3 regions of the Serratia sp. TSO36 genome follow, and region 3 is predicted to be linked to each of the others. Evidence: predicted binding sites of a transcription regulator. Region 3 holds the regulator's gene; each other region holds the start of a gene.
What was found. Region 3 encodes Fur, which represses iron uptake genes when iron is present. Its sites were predicted from a motif close to ATAATAATGAGAACNACTATCAA; they were not measured.
Positions count from the first base shown of each region.

Region 1: the regulator Fur is predicted to act here: its motif matches at 1,393-1,415, upstream of sufA (Fe-S cluster assembly scaffold SufA).
Region 2: the regulator Fur is predicted to act here: its motif matches at 874-896, upstream of feoA (ferrous iron transporter A).

Region 1 covers NZ_JBJZOU010000012.1:444,205-450,102, reverse strand. Annotated here, with positions in the region: gene sufB (Fe-S cluster assembly protein SufB) at 1-956, opposite strand, end outside; gene sufA (Fe-S cluster assembly scaffold SufA) at 971-1,342, opposite strand; gene ACK3CV_RS11560 (hypothetical protein) at 1,870-2,274, shown strand; gene menI (1,4-dihydroxy-2-naphthoyl-CoA hydrolase) at 2,320-2,736, opposite strand; gene ydiJ (D-2-hydroxyglutarate dehydrogenase YdiJ) at 2,733-5,789, opposite strand.
Region 2 covers NZ_JBJZOU010000026.1:99,760-105,657, forward strand. Annotated here, with positions in the region: gene ACK3CV_RS23530 (Tex family protein) at 1-405, shown strand, start outside; gene feoA (ferrous iron transporter A) at 1,015-1,239, shown strand; gene feoB (Fe(2+) transporter permease subunit FeoB) at 1,312-3,627, shown strand; gene ACK3CV_RS23545 (FeoC-like transcriptional regulator) at 3,627-3,866, shown strand; gene ACK3CV_RS23550 (YdgH/BhsA/McbA-like domain containing protein) at 3,910-4,194, opposite strand; gene bioH (pimeloyl-ACP methyl ester esterase BioH) at 4,465-5,235, opposite strand; gene gntX (DNA utilization protein GntX) at 5,276-5,898, shown strand, end outside.
Region 3 covers NZ_JBJZOU010000009.1:246,880-252,777, forward strand. Annotated here, with positions in the region: gene chiP (chitoporin ChiP) at 1-402, shown strand, start outside; gene chiQ (ChiQ/YbfN family lipoprotein) at 449-775, shown strand; gene ACK3CV_RS06500 (beta-N-acetylhexosaminidase) at 789-3,446, shown strand; gene fur (ferric iron uptake transcriptional regulator) at 3,694-4,140, opposite strand; gene fldA (flavodoxin FldA) at 4,470-5,009, opposite strand; gene ybfE (LexA regulated protein) at 5,274-5,561, opposite strand; gene ybfF (esterase) at 5,818-5,898, opposite strand, start outside.

The sequences.
Region 1 (5,898 bases), on a different contig from region 3:
CAGGACATTTTCGAGCCGGCGCCTTCACACAGCGCGCGCTTGGTGACGAAGTTGAGGATACCGCCCTTGCTCTCGCCGCCGGAGAACCAGTTCTGCACCGTCGAGTATTTCACTTCGGCGTCTTTATGCAGGATCACTTCCACCACCGCCGCGTGCAGCTGATAGCTGTCGCGCACCGGGGCGGAACAGCCCTCGATATAGCTGACGTAGCTGCCTTCGTCGGCGATCAGGATGGTGCGCTCGAACTGGCCGGTTTTGGCGGCGTTGATGCGGAAGTAGGTCGACAGTTCCATCGGGCAGCGTACGCCCTTCGGCACATAAACGAAGGTGCCGTCGGAAGCCACCGCGGCGTTCAGCGCGGCGAAGAAGTTATCGTTGGACGGCACCACGCGCCCCAGATACTGACGCACCAGATCCGGGTATTCCTGGATCGCTTCGCCGAACGAGCAGAAAATCACCCCGCTCTCCGCCAGTTTTTCACGGTAAGTGGTAGCGACAGAGACCGAGTCGAAGATGGCGTCCACCGCCACCTCGCTGCCCTCGCGCACCGGCACGCCGAGCTGGTTGAACGCCAGCTCCACTTCACTGGTCAGGTAATCTTTTTCCGTCGCCGCGCCCGGTTGCTGCTCGGCGCCGGGTTGCGAACCGCAGGCGTCGTCGCAGCTGCCGCAGGACGGCGCCGAATAGTAACTGTAGTCCTGGTAGTTCAGGCGATCGTAATTGGCCTTCAACCAGTGCGGCTCTTCCATCTGCAGCCAGGCGCGGTAGGCCTCGAGGCGGAATTCCAGCATCCACTCGGGTTCGTTGCGCTTGGCCGAGATGGCGCGCACCACCTCTTCGTTGATGCCTTTGGCCAACTCATCGGTTGCCAGCTGGGTGAAGAAACCTTCTTTGTAGCGACCTTCGCTGACCCAAGCCTGCACTTCATTAGGCATTTCTACATTGCTTCGTGTCATGTTGATTGCATCGCTCAAACGCCAAAGCTCTCGCCGCACCCGCAGGCATGCTGAGCTTTAGGGTTGTTAAATTTGAATATCTGATTCAGCCCTTCGCGGACGTAATCTACCGTGGTGCCATCGATGAACGGCATGGCCTTCAGCGGCACATAGAGTTTGGCGCCGTCGCGCTCAAACAGCAGATCGTCATCGGCGGGTTCGCGGGTCAGATCCAGCACATAGGCAAAGCCGGCGCAGCCGGATTGTTTCACCCCTAGCTGCAGCCCTTTCACCTGCGGATCCTGCTGCATCAGTTTGGTTATTTGTCGTACGGCGCTGTCGCTGAGCGAAATGCCTTGCCAGACATTTTCATCCAGAGAAAAAGTGCCGACATTTTCCGTTTGCATAGGGTCTACCTCACACTCGTGTTTGGCCACAGCCAATCTGGGTTGCTTATATGTTAGTGATAACGATTATCACTTCAACCGTTTGTTTTGCGGGGGTATCCGCCGCGAGCGCGGTTTTTCGCTGCGGCGCGCGGCAAGCCAACGGGACACCCGTGGCGGCTTGCGGCGTCTGGCGGCAAGGCGTGCATGCTATCCCTATGAATTTGTTCTCTATCCTGCATCACCGTACCGCACTCCCCGGTGGCCCGTCAGCGTTACAGCGCCGCGGGGCGTTGCCGATCTAAACATTCATAGAAAATACCTATTTCTGCATTCTGTCTGTCGTAAATGTGCGTTTATCGGCATTTCGTGGCGCGGCGCAAGCGCGCACCCTCAGGTTAAAGTTTAGTCGCTCAGGATTAAATTGGGTCGTCGGCGGCCTTTTACACCCCCGCGCGATGAAAAAACGCCGCGCCGGGGATTGATCGGCAACGCGGCAGTTTATATGATAATGATTATCATTCAATTGTAATTTGAGCGCGAAGCCAATGACTCTTTCGATCAACGCATGGTTGCTGGGCAAGATTGATGACTACAAATTCAGCGTGCGCGACGCCACGGTGGACTTTTACATGGCCGAAGCGGCGCTGCGGCGCCCGGAATGCAATATCGACCACCTGAAGCGGTACAACAGCGTCAGCCTCACCATGGCCAATCTGTGTCTGGAGAACGGCGACGACGACAGCTACCTGCATGCGCTCAGCAAGCTGCACAACCGGCTGATCGTCGAGATCAACAACCCACAGCGCTGCCAGCTTTTTCGGGTGCAAAGCTACCACTTCGCTCGCCACACGCTGACGCTGATCTGCCAAAAATATGCAATGGAAGGCACCTGGGAGAAGGCAAACGCGTTTCAGAAGGACTTCGTCAAACGCGTGCCGTTTCAGCTGTAAGGCGCAAGGCTCCGCAGGCCGATCGCCTGCGGAAACCGGCGGGAATCAGTCGATGACCGCCGTGGTCAGACGCGAGGTGCAGCACAGCCGATCGCGCGCGTCGAAGATCTCGATTTGCCACACCTGATGACGGCGGCCAACGTGCAGTGCGCGGCACACCCCGCGCACCTGGCCATCGAACACCGCGCGCAGGTGGTTGGCGTTGATCTCCAGCCCCACCACTTTCTGCTCGCCCTCGCTGCACAGGTAACCGGCCATCGATCCCATCGATTCCGCCAGCACCACCGACGCCCCGCCGTGCAACAGCCCGAACGGCTGCCGGGTGCGGCCATCGACCGGCATGGTGGCCTCGAGGAAATCCTCGCCCAGCTGGGTAAACTCGATGCCCACATGGCTGACCATGCAGCCGTCGCCGGCGCGGTTCAGCTGCTCCAGCGATGTTTCACGTTTCCACAATTTCACTCAATCATCTCCAGAAGTGCCTGTAATGGGTGGCGCACGCCATTGCCCTCGATGCGTTTCACCTGGCTGCGGCAGGAATAGCCGGTCGCCAGGCAGCGCTGGCGCGGCAAACGCTGCAGCGTCGGGTGCCATGATAGCTCATAAATGCCGAGCGAGTTTTGCAGGTTCTTGGCTTCATGGCCGTAAGTGCCCGCCATGCCGCAGCAGCCGACGCTGACGTTCTCCAGTTTGGCGCCGAAGCGCGCGAAGATCGCCGCCCACTGTTGGCCGCTGGCCGGCAGCGCGGTGGTTTCGGTACAGTGGCCGAACAGATACCAGGGTTCGCCGGTCGCCGGCTGTTCGGCGCGATCTGCGATCCGCTGCTGCAGCCATTCATGCACCAGCTGCACCTGGAAATCGCCGCGCTCGGCGCCGAGGATCTCGCGGTATTCGTCGCGGTAGCACAGCACCAGCGCCGGATCGACGCCCACCAGCGGCATGCCGAGCTGCGCCACGCGGTTGAGGAAATCGGCGGTTTTGCGCGCGGTGCGGGCAAAGCGCGTCAGGAAACCTTTCACATGCTGCGCCTTGCCGTTCGGCGAGAACGGCAGCAGCACCGGTTTATAGCCGAGTTTCTCCACCAGCCGGACAAAGTCCGCCACCACTTTGGCGTCGTAATAGCTGGTGAACGGATCCTGGACGATCAGCACGTGTTCTGCGCGCTGCTCGGCGCTCAGCCCTTCCAGCTGCTCCAGCGTCAGGGTGGTCGCGCGGTGGCCGGACAGCTGCTGACGCAGCGTCGGGCTGGACAGCAGCGGCAGATCGACCATGCCGATGGCGTTGCGGCTCATCTCCCGCAGCCACGGCTGGCGGAAGAAGAAGTTGAACACCTTCGGCGCGCGAGCCATCAATGGGGTATAGCTCTCCACGCCGGCGACCATATAGTCGCTTACCGGGCGCAGATAGCGGGTGTGGTAGAGCTGCAGGAAGCGCGAACGGAATCCTGGCACGTCAATCTTGATCGGGCACTGGGTGGAGCAGGCCTTGCAGGCCAGGCAACCGGACATCGCCTCTTTCACTTCGTGCGAAAAGTCGTACTCGCCTTTGCCGGCGTGCCAGCTGTTGCGGGTCTTTTCGATCAAACCGCGCAGGCTGACTCGCTGCTGCGGCAGCTGTTTCTCCAGCGCCAACGGATCGACGCCCTGCTCGGCCAACAGACGCAGCCACTCGCGCACCAGCGTCGCTCGCCCTTTCGGTGAATGAATGCGGTTGCCGCTGATCTTCATCGACGGGCACATCGGGCTGCGCACGTCGAAGTTGAAGCACAGGCCGTTGCCGTTACACTCCAGCGCGCCGCGGAACGAGGTGCGCACCTCGACCGGGATCTGGCGATCGAAGGTGCCGCGTTTGACCGCGTCCACCTGCATCATCGGTGCATCCACCGCCAGCGGCGCACAGATCTTGCCCGGGTTCAGACGGTTATCCGGATCGAACGCCGCTTTGATGCGGCGCAGCTCCTCATACAGCGTTTCCCCGAAGAATTCAGGGCTGTATTCCGCGCGGAAGCCCTTGCCGTGCTCACCCCACAGCAGGCCGCCGTATTTGGCGGTCAGCGCCACCACTCGATCGGAGATCTGCTTCATCAGCACTTCCTGCTGCGGGTCGCACATATCCAGCGCCGGGCGCACGTGCAGCACCCCAGCGTCGACGTGGCCGAACATGCCATAGCTCAGGTTATGGTCGTCGAGCAGTTGGCGAAATTCGACGATATAGTCCGCCAGGTGTTGCGGCGGCACGCAGGTGTCCTCGGCGAACGGAATCGGCTTGGCGCGCCCTTTGGCGTTGCCCAGCAGCCCGACCGCCTTCTTGCGCATGTTATAAATGCGCTCGATGCCCGCCAGATCGCCACAGATCTGGTAACCAATCACGCCGCCCTGCCGCTGCGCGATCAATTCGTCCAGCCGTTGACACAGGTTTTCCATCTGGCCGTCGATCAGCGCCCGATCGTCACCAGCGAACTCGACGATGTTCAGCCCGAGCATCTCTTTATCCGGCACGTCGGCGATCAGTTCGTTCACCGAGTGCCAAACGATGTCTTCACGCGCCAGGTTCAGCACCTTGGAATCGATGGTTTCCACCGACAGCGCCTTGGCTTCGACCATAAAGGGCGCATTGCGCAGCGCCGAGTCGAAGGAGTCGTATTTTACGTTAACCAAACGGCGCACTTTCGGCAGCGGCGTGATGTCCAGCCGCGCCTCGGTGATAAACGCCAGCGTGCCTTCGGCGCCGGTCAGGATGCGCGTCAGATCGAAGGTTTGCAGATCGTCGCTCAGCACGTGGCGCAAATCGTAGCCGGTGAGGAAGCGGTTGAGCTTGGGGAATTTCTCCAGGATCAGCGCGCGCTGCTCGCGGCAGCGGTTCAGCACCGTGCGGTAGATACGCCCTTCGGCGGTCTCGTCCAGAGCAATCGTTTCCGCCAGCGCCGTCGGCATGGCGCGGGTATCGATCATCTCGCCGCCCAGCAGCACCGCCCGCAGGCCCAACACGTGATCGGAGGTTTTGCCGTACACCAGCGAGCCCTGGCCGGAGGCGTCGGTATTGATCATGCCGCCCAGGGTGGCGCGGTTGCTGGTGGACAGTTCCGGCGAGAAGAAGTAGCCGAACGGCCGCAGATATTGATTCAGCTGATCCTTGATCACCCCGGCTTCGACTTTTACCCAGCCTTGTTCGACGTTGATCTCCAGAATGCGGTTCATATGGCGCGACATATCGACCACGATGCCGGTATTGAGCGACTGGCCGTTGGTGCCGGTGCCGCCGCCGCGCGGGCTGAAGGTCAGCGCATTGAATCGCTCTTCCCCGGCCAGGCGGGCGATCAGCGCCACGTCGGCGGTGGAACGGGGGAACACCACCGCATCGGGCAACAGCTGATAGATGCTGTTGTCGGTGGCCATCGTCAGCCGGTCGGCATAGCTGGTGGCGGTATCGCCGTTGAATCCGTTTTGCTTCAGTGCTTCCAAAAAGTCGAGCACCCGTTGAACGAGGCCGGGTGCCTGAGAAATCTGTGGGATCATTCGCTTTTTTGACCCTGTCCGTCTATTTTTTATGCGCTGATGTACGCTGAATCGGGCCTTTAATTCAGACCCACCCTATTTTTTAGTGACACTAAAAACTAACATACTC
Region 2 (5,898 bases), on a different contig from region 3:
CTCAACGATCTGCAGGTGGGCATGATCCTGGAAGGCTCGGTGACCAATGTCACCAACTTCGGCGCCTTCGTGGATATCGGCGTGCATCAGGATGGCCTGGTGCACATCTCCTCGCTGGCGGACAAGTTCGTTGAAGATCCGCACACCGTGGTGAAGGCCGGCGACATCGTCAAAGTGAAGGTGATGGAAGTCGATCTGCAGCGTAAACGCATCGCGCTGAGCATGCGCCTGGATGAGCAGCCGGGCGAATGTTCACCGCGCCGCGGCGGCAACGCGCCTGCACAGACGCGCGACCACGCCAACCGTTCGGCGGGCGGCAACAAGGCCAAACCGCGCAACGCGGCACCGGCCGGCAACAGCGCCATGGGCGACGCGCTGGCGGCGGCATTCGGCAAGAAACGCTAAGTCAGATCCAACAGGGGGCGGAGCCTGCTCCGCCCCCTTCTGATGAATAAAACTTGCGGCATTTCTTGACCCGCCTCAATAAACCGTCATCTTTTTATTTCCCACGCCTGCGTGACCACCCTCCCATTATTCAGGCAACAACAATCCCTTCTGCAGCCATTTATTAACAACTTCGTTAACACGCATTTTTCATCTCGCGAATTGTGAGAGAAACACAAATGGTTACCGCTCGCATTACGGCGGAATAATGTTATCGAATTGCCTTTCGGTGGGAATAAATAAAGGGAAAAAACCATCTATATTTGCAAACAAGAAAACTCGGCTACAAATACGTAACTGATTTAACTCGCCATTCTCATTTGTTCCCCAGCGCAACCGGTGGTAAAACGTCGTTAATCAAGACAACGCCATCAAAAACTGTCGACGCCATAATAATTGGTTACAATACCCTTACTTTTTGTATTGAACGCGATAATGATAATTACTATTATTTGCGCTCACTTTATTGCATGACCTTATGGATGAATACCGCCGACGGCGTGGCATTTTCGCCGGCAACGTCCAATTATCATCAGCCCGATGCTCATCGGCACCCGAAAGGTTAATCACATGCAGCTCCAACCTAAACGCACGTATAAGATTGTCGGCTTTTCCGGTGAAATTGCGCCGGCCTACCGCCAGAAACTGTTATCGCTCGGCATGCTGCCCGGCTCTTCGTTCGACGTAGTGCGCGTCGCACCGCTGGGCGATCCGATAGAAATTAAAACTCGCCGCGTCAGCCTGGTGCTGCGCAGGAAGGATCTGGCGCTGCTGCAGCTCGACGGCCAGCCCTGAGCCGACGCGCTCTCCGTTTGCCGACGCGCCTTTGCGCCGGCGCTGTTCTCCTTGAAGACGACACGCTGAACTATGAAAAAACTCACCATCGGCTTAATCGGTAACCCGAACTCCGGCAAAACCACGCTGTTCAACCAGCTGACCGGCGCACGCCAACGGGTCGGCAACTGGGCGGGCGTGACGGTCGAACGCAAAGAAGGCCATTTCACCACCCCGCAGTCCGACGTGCGGCTGGTCGATTTGCCCGGCACCTACTCCCTGACCACCATTTCAGAGCAAACCTCGCTCGACGAGCAGATCGCCTGCCACTACATTTTGAGCGGCGACGCCGATCTGCTGATCAACGTGGTCGACGCCTCCAACCTGGAGCGCAACCTCTACCTGACGCTGCAGCTGCTGGAGCTGGGCATTCCCTGCATCGTGGCGCTGAACATGCTCGACATCGCCAAAAGTCAGCATATCGATATCGACGTCGCCGCGCTGTCGGCGCGCCTCGGCTGCCCGGTAGTGCCGATGATCTCCACCCGCGCCGACGGCATCGGCGTGCTGAAACAGATGATCGACAATCATCACATCAACGAACAGCAGGCGCTGGTGAACTACCCACCGCTGTTGCTGAAAGCGGTCGCCACGCTGAGCGACGCCATGCCGCAAACGCTGCCGGCGGTGCAGCGCCGCTGGCTGGCATTGCAAATGCTGGAAGGCGACATCTACAGCCACCGGCTGGCCGGTCCCGCCGTCGCGCTGTTGCCTGCGGCTGCCCAGGCGTTGCAACAGCAGCAGCAGGAAGATCCGGCGCTGGTGATCGCCGACGCGCGCTACCAGTCCATCGCCGCCCTGTGCGATGAGGTCAGCAACTCGCAGCAGGCGATGCCCAACCGTCTGACCGAGCTGCTGGATAAAGTGATCCTCAACCGCTGGCTGGGCGTGCCGATCTTCCTGCTGGTGATGTACCTGATGTTCCTGCTGGCGATCAACATCGGCGGTGCGCTGCAGCCGATCTTCGATATCGGCTCGGCGGCGATCTTCATTCAGGGCATTCAGTGGCTCGGCTACACCCTGCACTTCCCCGACTGGCTGACCGTTTTCCTGGCGCAGGGCGTCGGCGGCGGCATCAATACCGTGCTGCCGCTGGTGCCGCAGATCGGCATGATGTACCTGTTTCTGTCGTTCCTGGAGGATTCCGGCTACATGGCGCGCGCGGCGTTCGTGATGGATCGCCTGATGCAGGCGCTCGGGCTGCCGGGCAAATCCTTCGTGCCGCTGATCGTCGGCTTCGGCTGCAATGTGCCGTCCATCATGGGCGCCCGGACGCTGGACGCCCAGCGCGAGCGCCTGATCACCATCATGATGGCGCCGTTCATGTCCTGCGGCGCCCGTCTGGCGATCTTCGCGGTGTTCGCCGCCGCCTTCTTCGGCCAGGACGGCGCCGGGGTGGTGTTCTCGCTGTACATGCTCGGCATTGCGGTGGCGATCCTTACCGGCCTGGTGCTCAAATACACCCTCATGCGCGGCGAAGCCTCGCCGTTCGTGATGGAGCTACCGGTCTACCATGTGCCGCACCTGAAAAGCCTGCTGCTGCAAACCTGGCAGCGGCTGAAAGGCTTCGTGCTGCGCGCCGGCAAGGTGATCGTGGTGGCCAGCATATTCATCGGCGGCCTGAACAGCTTCTCGTTCAGCGGCAAGACGGTCGACAACATCAACGACTCCGCGCTGGCCTCGGTTTCCAGGGTGCTGACGCCGCTGCTGCAGCCGATGGGCGTCCACAGCGATAACTGGCAGGCCACCGTCGGGCTGGTGACCGGTGCGATGGCGAAAGAAGTGGTGGTCGGCACGCTGAATACGCTGTACACCGCCGAGCGCATCAACAAAGAAGCGTTCGACGCCGCCAACTTCAACCTGCTCGATGAACTGGGCGGCGCGCTGAACGAAACCTGGGACGGCCTGAAAAATACCTTCAGCCTGAGCGTGCTCTCCAACCCGATCGAAGCCAGCAAGGGCGACGGCGAGATGGGCGTCGGCTCGATGGGCGTGATGAGCAGCAAATTCGGCTCCGGCATCTCCGCCTACAGCTATCTGATCTTCGTGCTGCTGTATGTGCCTTGCGTCTCGGTGATGGGCGCCATCGCCCGTGAATCGAGCCGCGGCTGGATGACCTTCTCTATTCTGTGGGGGCTGAACGTGGCCTACTCGCTGGCGACGCTGTTCTATCAGGCGGCCACCTTCAATCAACACCCGCAGTACAGCCTGACGGCGATCCTGGCGGTGGTGCTGGTGAATCTGCTGGTGCTGTTCGGCCTGCGCCGGGCGCGCAGCCGCGTCACGGTGCGCCTGGGCAACGCCACGCCGGCGGCCTGTTGCCAGAGCGCCAAAGGGAGCTGTCACTGATGGCCGGGCTGCTGCAGGTGCGCGATGCGCTGGCGCTGCGCGGCAGCGCCCAGGCGCAGCAGCTCAGCCACTCGCTGGCGACGCCGCTGCCGCTGGTGCAGGCGATGCTGGATCGATTGACGGCGATGGGAAAAGTGGAACGCATCGAACAGGATGACGGCGCCTGTCTGAGCGGCAGTTGCAAAAGCTGCCCGCAGGGGCAGGGGTGCAGCACGGTGTTCTACCGGCTGAAGGCCTGACGATCAGGGGCGCCATGACGGGCGCCCCTTTGCCGTTCAAGGCTTATTGCTTGTCTTTGTAAACTTCGGCGATGGCGCTGAATTTACCGTGTTCGCGGCCTGCCAGGATCACGTAGTATTGACCGCCCTTTTCGTCAGCCAGTTTGGACAGCTCTTCCTTGGCATCCATCGGTGACGTGGTTTCCGCCGTCGTGGTGACGGTGCCGATCTTCTCGTATTTACCCGGGTTCTTATCCAGATCTTCCTTGGTCAGCAGGGTTGCCGCCATGGAGCCGAAAGACACCGAACCCAGCACTGCCGCTGCAATAATCATCTTCAATGATTTCATGACACTAACCTCTCAATGGATAATTTATCTGTTATGAAAGCCGTCAAGAATCCATGCGTAGTACCGCAGGCTGCCGCGACATCCTCAGGCCTCGTTGCTTTCCCTGACGGGGCCTGTTTCCCAGAGACGAAACGCCAAAATGAAAAGCGCCGCACGCGGTCTTTTCATTTTGCAGCCAACGCATTGACTCACTAAGTATCGAACAGCTTTGTCTTTTATCCACCCGGCGGCGTTTTTTTTAGCGCCCTATCGTGCGATTTCCCACCGGATTCAATGTGCTGCAATAAACGCTTCGATCATCGTCACAAATTCATCGGGATGAGAGATAAACGGCGCATGGGCGGCTTTGGCCACGATCTGCGACGCAGAATGCGGCCAGGCGGCATCGAGCAGCTCGGCGACCTTGCGCGGCACCAGCCCGTCCAGATAGCCGTAGATCCGCAGCAGCGGCAGATTCAACGCCGCCAGCGGCACGCGCAGATCGGCGGTGCGCAGGATCTCCAGCCCGCCGTTCAACACCTCGACGCTCGGGGTCGGTTGGCTGAGCACCACCGCTTTCAGCTGGCGCGCATCCTGACGCGCGCTCTCGGTGCCCAGCGTCTGCAGCGCCAGAAAACGCTCGACGGTGCGCTGGAAATCCAGACTCAGCTGATGCTGGAAACCGCTCAGCACGTCCGGGCGGATCCCCGGCCACTCATCGCGGGCGGCAAAGCACGGCGAGGAGGCTACGGTGATCAGCCCCTTGACCCGCTCGGGCTGCATCAGCGCCGCCTGGCTGGCCACCAGTCCGCCGAGCGACCAGCCTAGCCACCAGGCCTGCGGCGGGGCGGCCGCCAGCACGATTTCCGTCATCTGCGCCAGCGACAACGCGCCGAACCCCTGGCTGCGGCCATAACCCGGCAGATCGACCAGGTGCAGGCGAAAATGCGGCGCCAGTCGCGCCTGAATGCAACTCCACACTTCGGCGTTCAAGCCCCAGCCGTGCAGCAGCACAAGATCGCGTTCGCCCTCACCTATTGTTTGCCAGTACAGCGCTGTCATTGGTTATTGTCCTTTCATGCTTATCCGTCTCGGAGGCTCTATGCTATCAATCCGCAGCCGCTGTTGGCTATGCCGACAGCCGTTGAGTCTGATGCGTCATGGCATCTGCAGCTGCTGCCTGCGCCATCTGCCGGCCCACCCGCCGTGTTGCCCGTGCTGCGGATTGCCCGCCGGGGAAACGCAAATGCCCTGCGGCCGCTGCCTGCAACGGCCGCCGCCCTGGCAGCGGCTGGTGTTCGTCGGCGACTACGTTGCGCCCCTCAGCCAATTGGTAAAAAGGTTCAAGTTTCACCGCGCGCCCGAGCTGGCGCCGACGTTGGCACGCCTGATGCTGTTGCGGTGGCAGCAGGCGCGCAGAGAGCAGCATCTGAACAGACCCGACCTGATTTTAGCGGTACCCTTGCATACATCACGCTGCTGGCGCCGTGGTTATAACCAGAGCGATCTGCTGGCCCGGCCGCTGGCGCGCTGGCTGGGCTGCGCCTATCAGCCCGCCGCTTTGCGCCGGGTGCGCAAGACAGCCCTGCAACAGCGGCTGAGCGCCGGAGCGCGCAGGCGCAATTTGCAGCGCGCTTTCATCTGCACGGTGCCGGTCGCCGGCCGGCATATCGCCCTGGTGGATGACGTGGTGACCACCGGCAGCACCGTCGCGGAGATCGCGGC
Region 3 (5,898 bases):
ACCTACGCCTCGTCCAACGGCCGCTTGGACGTGTGGTGGGATAACCGCTCCGACTTTAACGCCAACGGCGAGAAAGCGGTGTACGCCGGCGTGATGTATGACCTCAGTAACTGGAACCTGCCGGGCATGGCGGTCGGCGGCTCCTACGTTTACGCCTGGGACGCCAAGCCGAGCACCAACCCGATCTACGATCAGACCCAGCGCCTGAAAGAGAGCGCCTGGAGCCTGGACGCGATGTACACCATCCAGGAAGGGCGCGCCAAGGGCACGCTGATCAAGCTGCACTACACCCAGTATGACAACCACACCAACATCCCGAGCTGGGGCGGCGGTTACGGCAACATCTTCCAGGACGAGAAAGACGTCAAGTTCATGGTCATCGCGCCATTCACCATCTTCTGATGCGTTCCCCGGCCTCGCCGCCGGGGGCAGTTAAGGGAATTCAACGATGAAAAAAATCATGCTGATGTTGGCGGCCGCCGCGGCCTTGAGCGCCTGTGCGCAACCCGCCGCGCCGCCGGAAGACGCCAAATTGAAGCAGGCTTACAGCGCCTGCATCAACACCGCCGAAGGTTCGCCGGAGCGTCTGCAGCCCTGCAAGGCGGTGCTGAACGTGCTGAAGCAAGAGAAGCAGCACCAGCAGTTCGCCGCGCAGGAAACGGTGCGGGTGATGGATTATCAGAACTGCATTATGGCGGTTCACAGCGGCAATGGTCAGGCTTACGACGCCAAGTGCGGCAAGCTGTGGCAAGAAATTCGCGATAACAATAATTAAGAAGGACAAGAACATGAACGCATTCAAACTGAGCGCATTAGCCGCTTTGACGGCAACGATGGGATTCCTGGGCGGCATGGGAAACGCCATGGCCGATCAACAACTGGTGGATCAACTGAGTCAGCTGAAGCTGAACGTAAAAATGCTGGATAACCGCGCCGGCGAAAACGGCGTGGATTGCGCGGCGCTGGGCGCCGACTGGGCTTCTTGCAACCGGGTGTTGTTCACCCTCAGCAACGACGGCCAGGCAATCGACGGCAAAGACTGGGTCATCTATTTCCACAGCCCGCGCCAGACCCTGCGGGTGGACAACGATCAGTTCAAGATAGCTCACCTCACCGGCGATCTGTACAAGCTGGAGCCGACCGCCAAATTCAGCGGTTTCCCGGCCGGTAAGGCGGTGGAAATTCCAGTGGTGGCCGAATACTGGCAGCTGTTCAGAAACGACTTCCTGCCGCGCTGGTATGCCACGTCCGGCGACGCCAAGCCGAAAATGCTGGCGAATACCGATACCGAAAATCTGGATCAGTTCGTGGCGCCGTTCACCGGCGACCAGTGGAAGCGCACCAAGGACGACAAAAACATTCTGATGACGCCGGCTTCGCGCTTTGTCAGCAATGCCGATCTGCAGACGCTGCCTGCCGGCGCGCTGCGCGGCCAGATCGTGCCGACGCCGATGCAGGTGAAAGTACACGCGCAGGACGCCGATCTGCGTAACGGCGTGGCACCGGATCTGAGCACGCTGGTCAAGCCGGCGGCGGACGCCGTCAACCAGCGCTTTGCGCTGCTGGGCGTGCCGGTTCAGGCCAACGGCTATCCGATCAAGACCGACATTCAGCCGGGCAAGTTTAAAGGCGCGATGGCGGTGTCAGGCGCCTATGAGTTGAAAATCGGCAAGAAAGAGGCGCGAGTGATCGGTTTCGATCAGGCCGGGGTGTTCTACGGGCTGCAGTCGATCCTGTCGTTAGTGCCGAGCGACGGCAGCGGCAAGATCGCCACGCTGGACGCCAGCGATGCGCCGCGCTTCGAGTATCGCGGCATTTTCCTCGACGTGGCGCGCAACTTCCATAAGAAGGACGCGGTGCTGCGCCTGCTGGATCAGATGGCGGCCTACAAGCTCAACAAATTCCACTTCCACCTGAGCGATGACGAAGGCTGGCGCATCGAGATCCCCGGTTTGCCTGAGCTGACGGACGTCGGCGGCCAGCGCTGCCACGATCTGAGCGAAACCACCTGCCTGCTGCCGCAGTACGGCCAGGGGCCGGACGTCTACGGCGGCTTCTTCAGCCGTCAGGACTATATCGACATCATCAAATACGCCCAGGCGCGCCAGATTGAAGTGATCCCGGAGATCGACATGCCGGCGCACGCCCGCGCCGCGGTGGTCTCGATGGAAGCGCGCTATAAAAAGCTGCATGCCGCCGGGAAAGAGCAGGAGGCCAACGAATTCCGCCTGGTGGATCCGACCGATACCTCCAACACCACCTCCGTGCAGTTCTTTAACCGCCAGAGCTACCTGAACCCGTGCCTGGACTCTTCCCAGCGCTTTGTCGACAAGGTGATCGGCGAGATCGCCCAGATGCATAAAGAAGCCGGCCAGCCGATCAAGACCTGGCACTTCGGCGGCGACGAAGCGAAAAACATTCGCCTGGGCGCCGGCTACACCGACAAGGCGAAACCGGAACCGGGCAAAGGCATCATCGATCAGAGCAACGAAGACAAGCCGTGGGCCAAGTCGCAGGTGTGCCAGACGATGATCAAAGAAGGCAAGGTGGCCGACATGGAGCACCTGCCGAGCTACTTCGGCCAAGAGGTCAGCAAGCTGGTGAAGGCGCACGGCATCGACAGAATGCAGGCCTGGCAGGACGGCCTGAAAGACGCCGAGAGCGCGAAGGCGTTCGCCACCTCGCGCGTGGGCGTCAACTTCTGGGATACCCTGTACTGGGGCGGTTTCGATAGCGTCAACGACTGGGCCAACAAAGGGTATGAAGTGGTGGTTTCCAACCCGGACTACGTCTATATGGACTTCCCTTATGAGGTGAACCCGGACGAGCGAGGTTACTACTGGGGCACCCGCTTCAGCGACGAGCGCAAGGTGTTCAGCTTCGCGCCGGACAACATGCCGCAGAACGCGGAAACCTCGGTCGACCGCGACGGCAACCCCTTCAGCGCCAAGAGCGACAAGCCGTGGCCGGGCGCCTACGGGCTGTCCGCTCAGCTGTGGAGCGAAACCCAGCGCACCGATCCGCAGATGGAATACATGATCTTCCCACGCGCGCTGTCGGTGGCGGAACGCGCCTGGTACCGCGCCGGTTGGGAGCAGGACTATCGCGCCGGCCGCGAATACAAAGGCGGGGAAACCCACTTTGTCGATACCAAGGCGCTGGAGAAAGACTGGCTGCGCTTCGCCAATATTCTGGGCCAGCGTGAACTGGCCAAGCTGGACAAAGGCGGCGTCGCTTACCGTCTGCCGGTGCCGGGCGCGCGCGTAGCGGGCGGCAAGCTGGAGGCGAATATCGCGCTGCCGGGATTGGGCATCGAGTATTCCACCGACGGCGGCAAGCAGTGGCAGCGCTATGACGCCAAGGCCAAACCGGCGGTTTCCGGTGACGTTCAGGTGCGTTCGGTCAGCCCGGACGGTAAACGCTACAGCCGTGCCGAGAAGGTTTAAGCCCAGTGCAACGGCCTGCTGCCCCGGCGGCAGGCCGTATAACGAAGGGGGAATGCATCTGCCTTCGCGCGTGTCGGCGCGGGGCGGACGTTGAAGTGAGAGTAGTACGTGGAGTCGCAGTGCCGCTGCAATTGTGATATTTCATGACATGATTTTCCCCGGCTTGTCCGGGGATTTTTTTGCCCGTTGCACGGCGGGCATAAAAAAACCGCCTCGGTGTGAGGCGGTTTTTCATAGCCGGTCAGGCTTATTTCTTGTCGTGCAGCGTTTCGTCTTCACGACAGTCACCGGTTTCGCAGTGGCCGTACAGGTACAGGCTGTGGTTGGTGAGCTTGATGCCGTGCTGCTTGGCGATATCACGCTGGCGAACTTCGATGGATTCGTCGCTGAATTCGATCACTTTGCCGCAGTCCAGGCAAATCAGGTGATCGTGGTGATGCTGTTGGGTCAGCTCGAACACGGACTTGCCGCCTTCGAAATTGTGACGTGTCACAATGCCCGCATCGTCAAACTGGTTCAGTACGCGATAAACCGTTGCCAGCCCGATCTCTTCGCCCATATCAATCAGTTTTTTGTACAAATCTTCCGCACTGACGTGATGGCATTCCGGATTTTGCAGTACTTCCAGGATTTTGAGTCGCGGAAGCGTGACTTTTAAGCCGGCCTTCTTCAGTGCGATGTTGTTGTCGGTCATGCGAATTCAGTCCTGTTACTATGCTAATCAAGTTGAGGCGTACTCGCCTGTGGCATCGGTCGGCACAAAGAGTTAATGCGTCTCATTATAGAACCGGTTGTACTAAATAGAAACCGCCGGTTGTTAACAAAGATATAATTGCACTATTGCATGTTTTGCATGCAACGCCTTGATGGATGGGATAAACCGATATCTCAGTCTACCGTGACGGGGTGGGAAGTTACAAATCTGTAGCTTCTATCGCAGCAATCCCTGCTGCCGATGACGGCCCTGTGGGCACACTATGCACTTTACAGGGCCTTTGTTCAACCTTTCGCCAGTGCCGGGGCTTAGCCGACGATATCGGCCAGGCTCAGCTCTTCGACGATCTGTTTGACCCAGGCGTCCACGCGCTCGTTGGTCAGCTCCGGCTGACGATCTTCGTCGATCGCCAGACCGATGAAGTGATTGTCGTCCGCCAGGCCTTTGGAGGCCTCGAAGTGGTAGCCTTTGGTCGGCCAGTGGCCCACGATGGCCGCGCCGCGCGGTTCGATGATGTCGCGGATGGTGCCCATCGCGTCACAGAAGTATTCCGCGTAGTCTTCCTGGTCGCCGCAGCCGAACAGCGCCACCAGTTTGCCGTTGAAGTCGACTTCTTCCAGCGTCGGGAAGAAATCATCCCAGTCACACTGCGCTTCACCGTAGTACCAGGTCGGGATACCCAGCAGCAGGATATCGAACCCTTCCAGGTCTTCTTTGCTGCTTTTAGCGATGTCATGCACTTCAGAGACGTCGTCGCCAAACTGTTTCTGGAGAATTTTCTGGATCATTTTGGCAATGTTTTCGGTATTGCCAGTGTCGCTGCCAAAGAAAATGCCTACAGTAGCCATATCGCGTATAACCTTTAAATTCAAGTAATTGCATTACTCGACGCCGGCACTGCCGCCGCTGACGCCGATTAAAATGATGCCATGGCAAGAGCCTTTCGCCTCCGGGGCGGGCGCCGACAGGCGCAGTCTCTAGCCGGTAAATGCGTATCATGCCAGAAAGTGGCGCCGGGGTTTTATCGCATTTATGCGATGCCGGAGAATGAAGAAAAGCGTGGTCGATCCGGCGTTGTCCTTAACGCCGCGCCGCGCGTGCGGCCGAAGAGATCAATGTTCCGGCTGTTCTTCCGCCAGTTGTGCCAACAGCATCTGCTCGATGAGTTCGCTGCGGCTGATGTTGCGCTGTTCCGCCAGTTTGTTCAGGGCGTCCACCGCATCCGCGTTGATTTTCAGCTCTACGCGCCGCAATCCACGCACTTTATCGCGCCGTAACTGATTGCGCTTATTGATTCTAAGCTGTTCATCGCGGGAGAGCGGGTTGGTTTTCGGGCGCCCCGGACGGCGTTCATCTGCGAACAGATCCAGCGTCGTGCGATCCGTTTGTTCTTTTGCCATAGGTAGCGGTACTGCAAGGGAGTTTGCATCAAAAAGCGCTCGCACGCTTCCGGAGGCATCGGTTAACACACTTCGGGCCAATAAACCCTAACCCAAATTCACCCCCGAACCGGCGTTCGCGAACGCGCTGGCGCGGCGGCAAAATTATAGCGCGCCATATTACCCCAGCAGATGGAGCGGCGACAATGCCTAACTGCGGGCTAAACGCGCTAAGCCGTTATCTTTAGCGCGTTTTTTCGCCAGGAAAGCGTGTTTTTCAGGCTTCGTCGAGGAAACGGTGGATGGCGCGCAGCACCGCTTCCGGTTTTTCGGCGTGCACCCAATGGCCGGTGCCGGC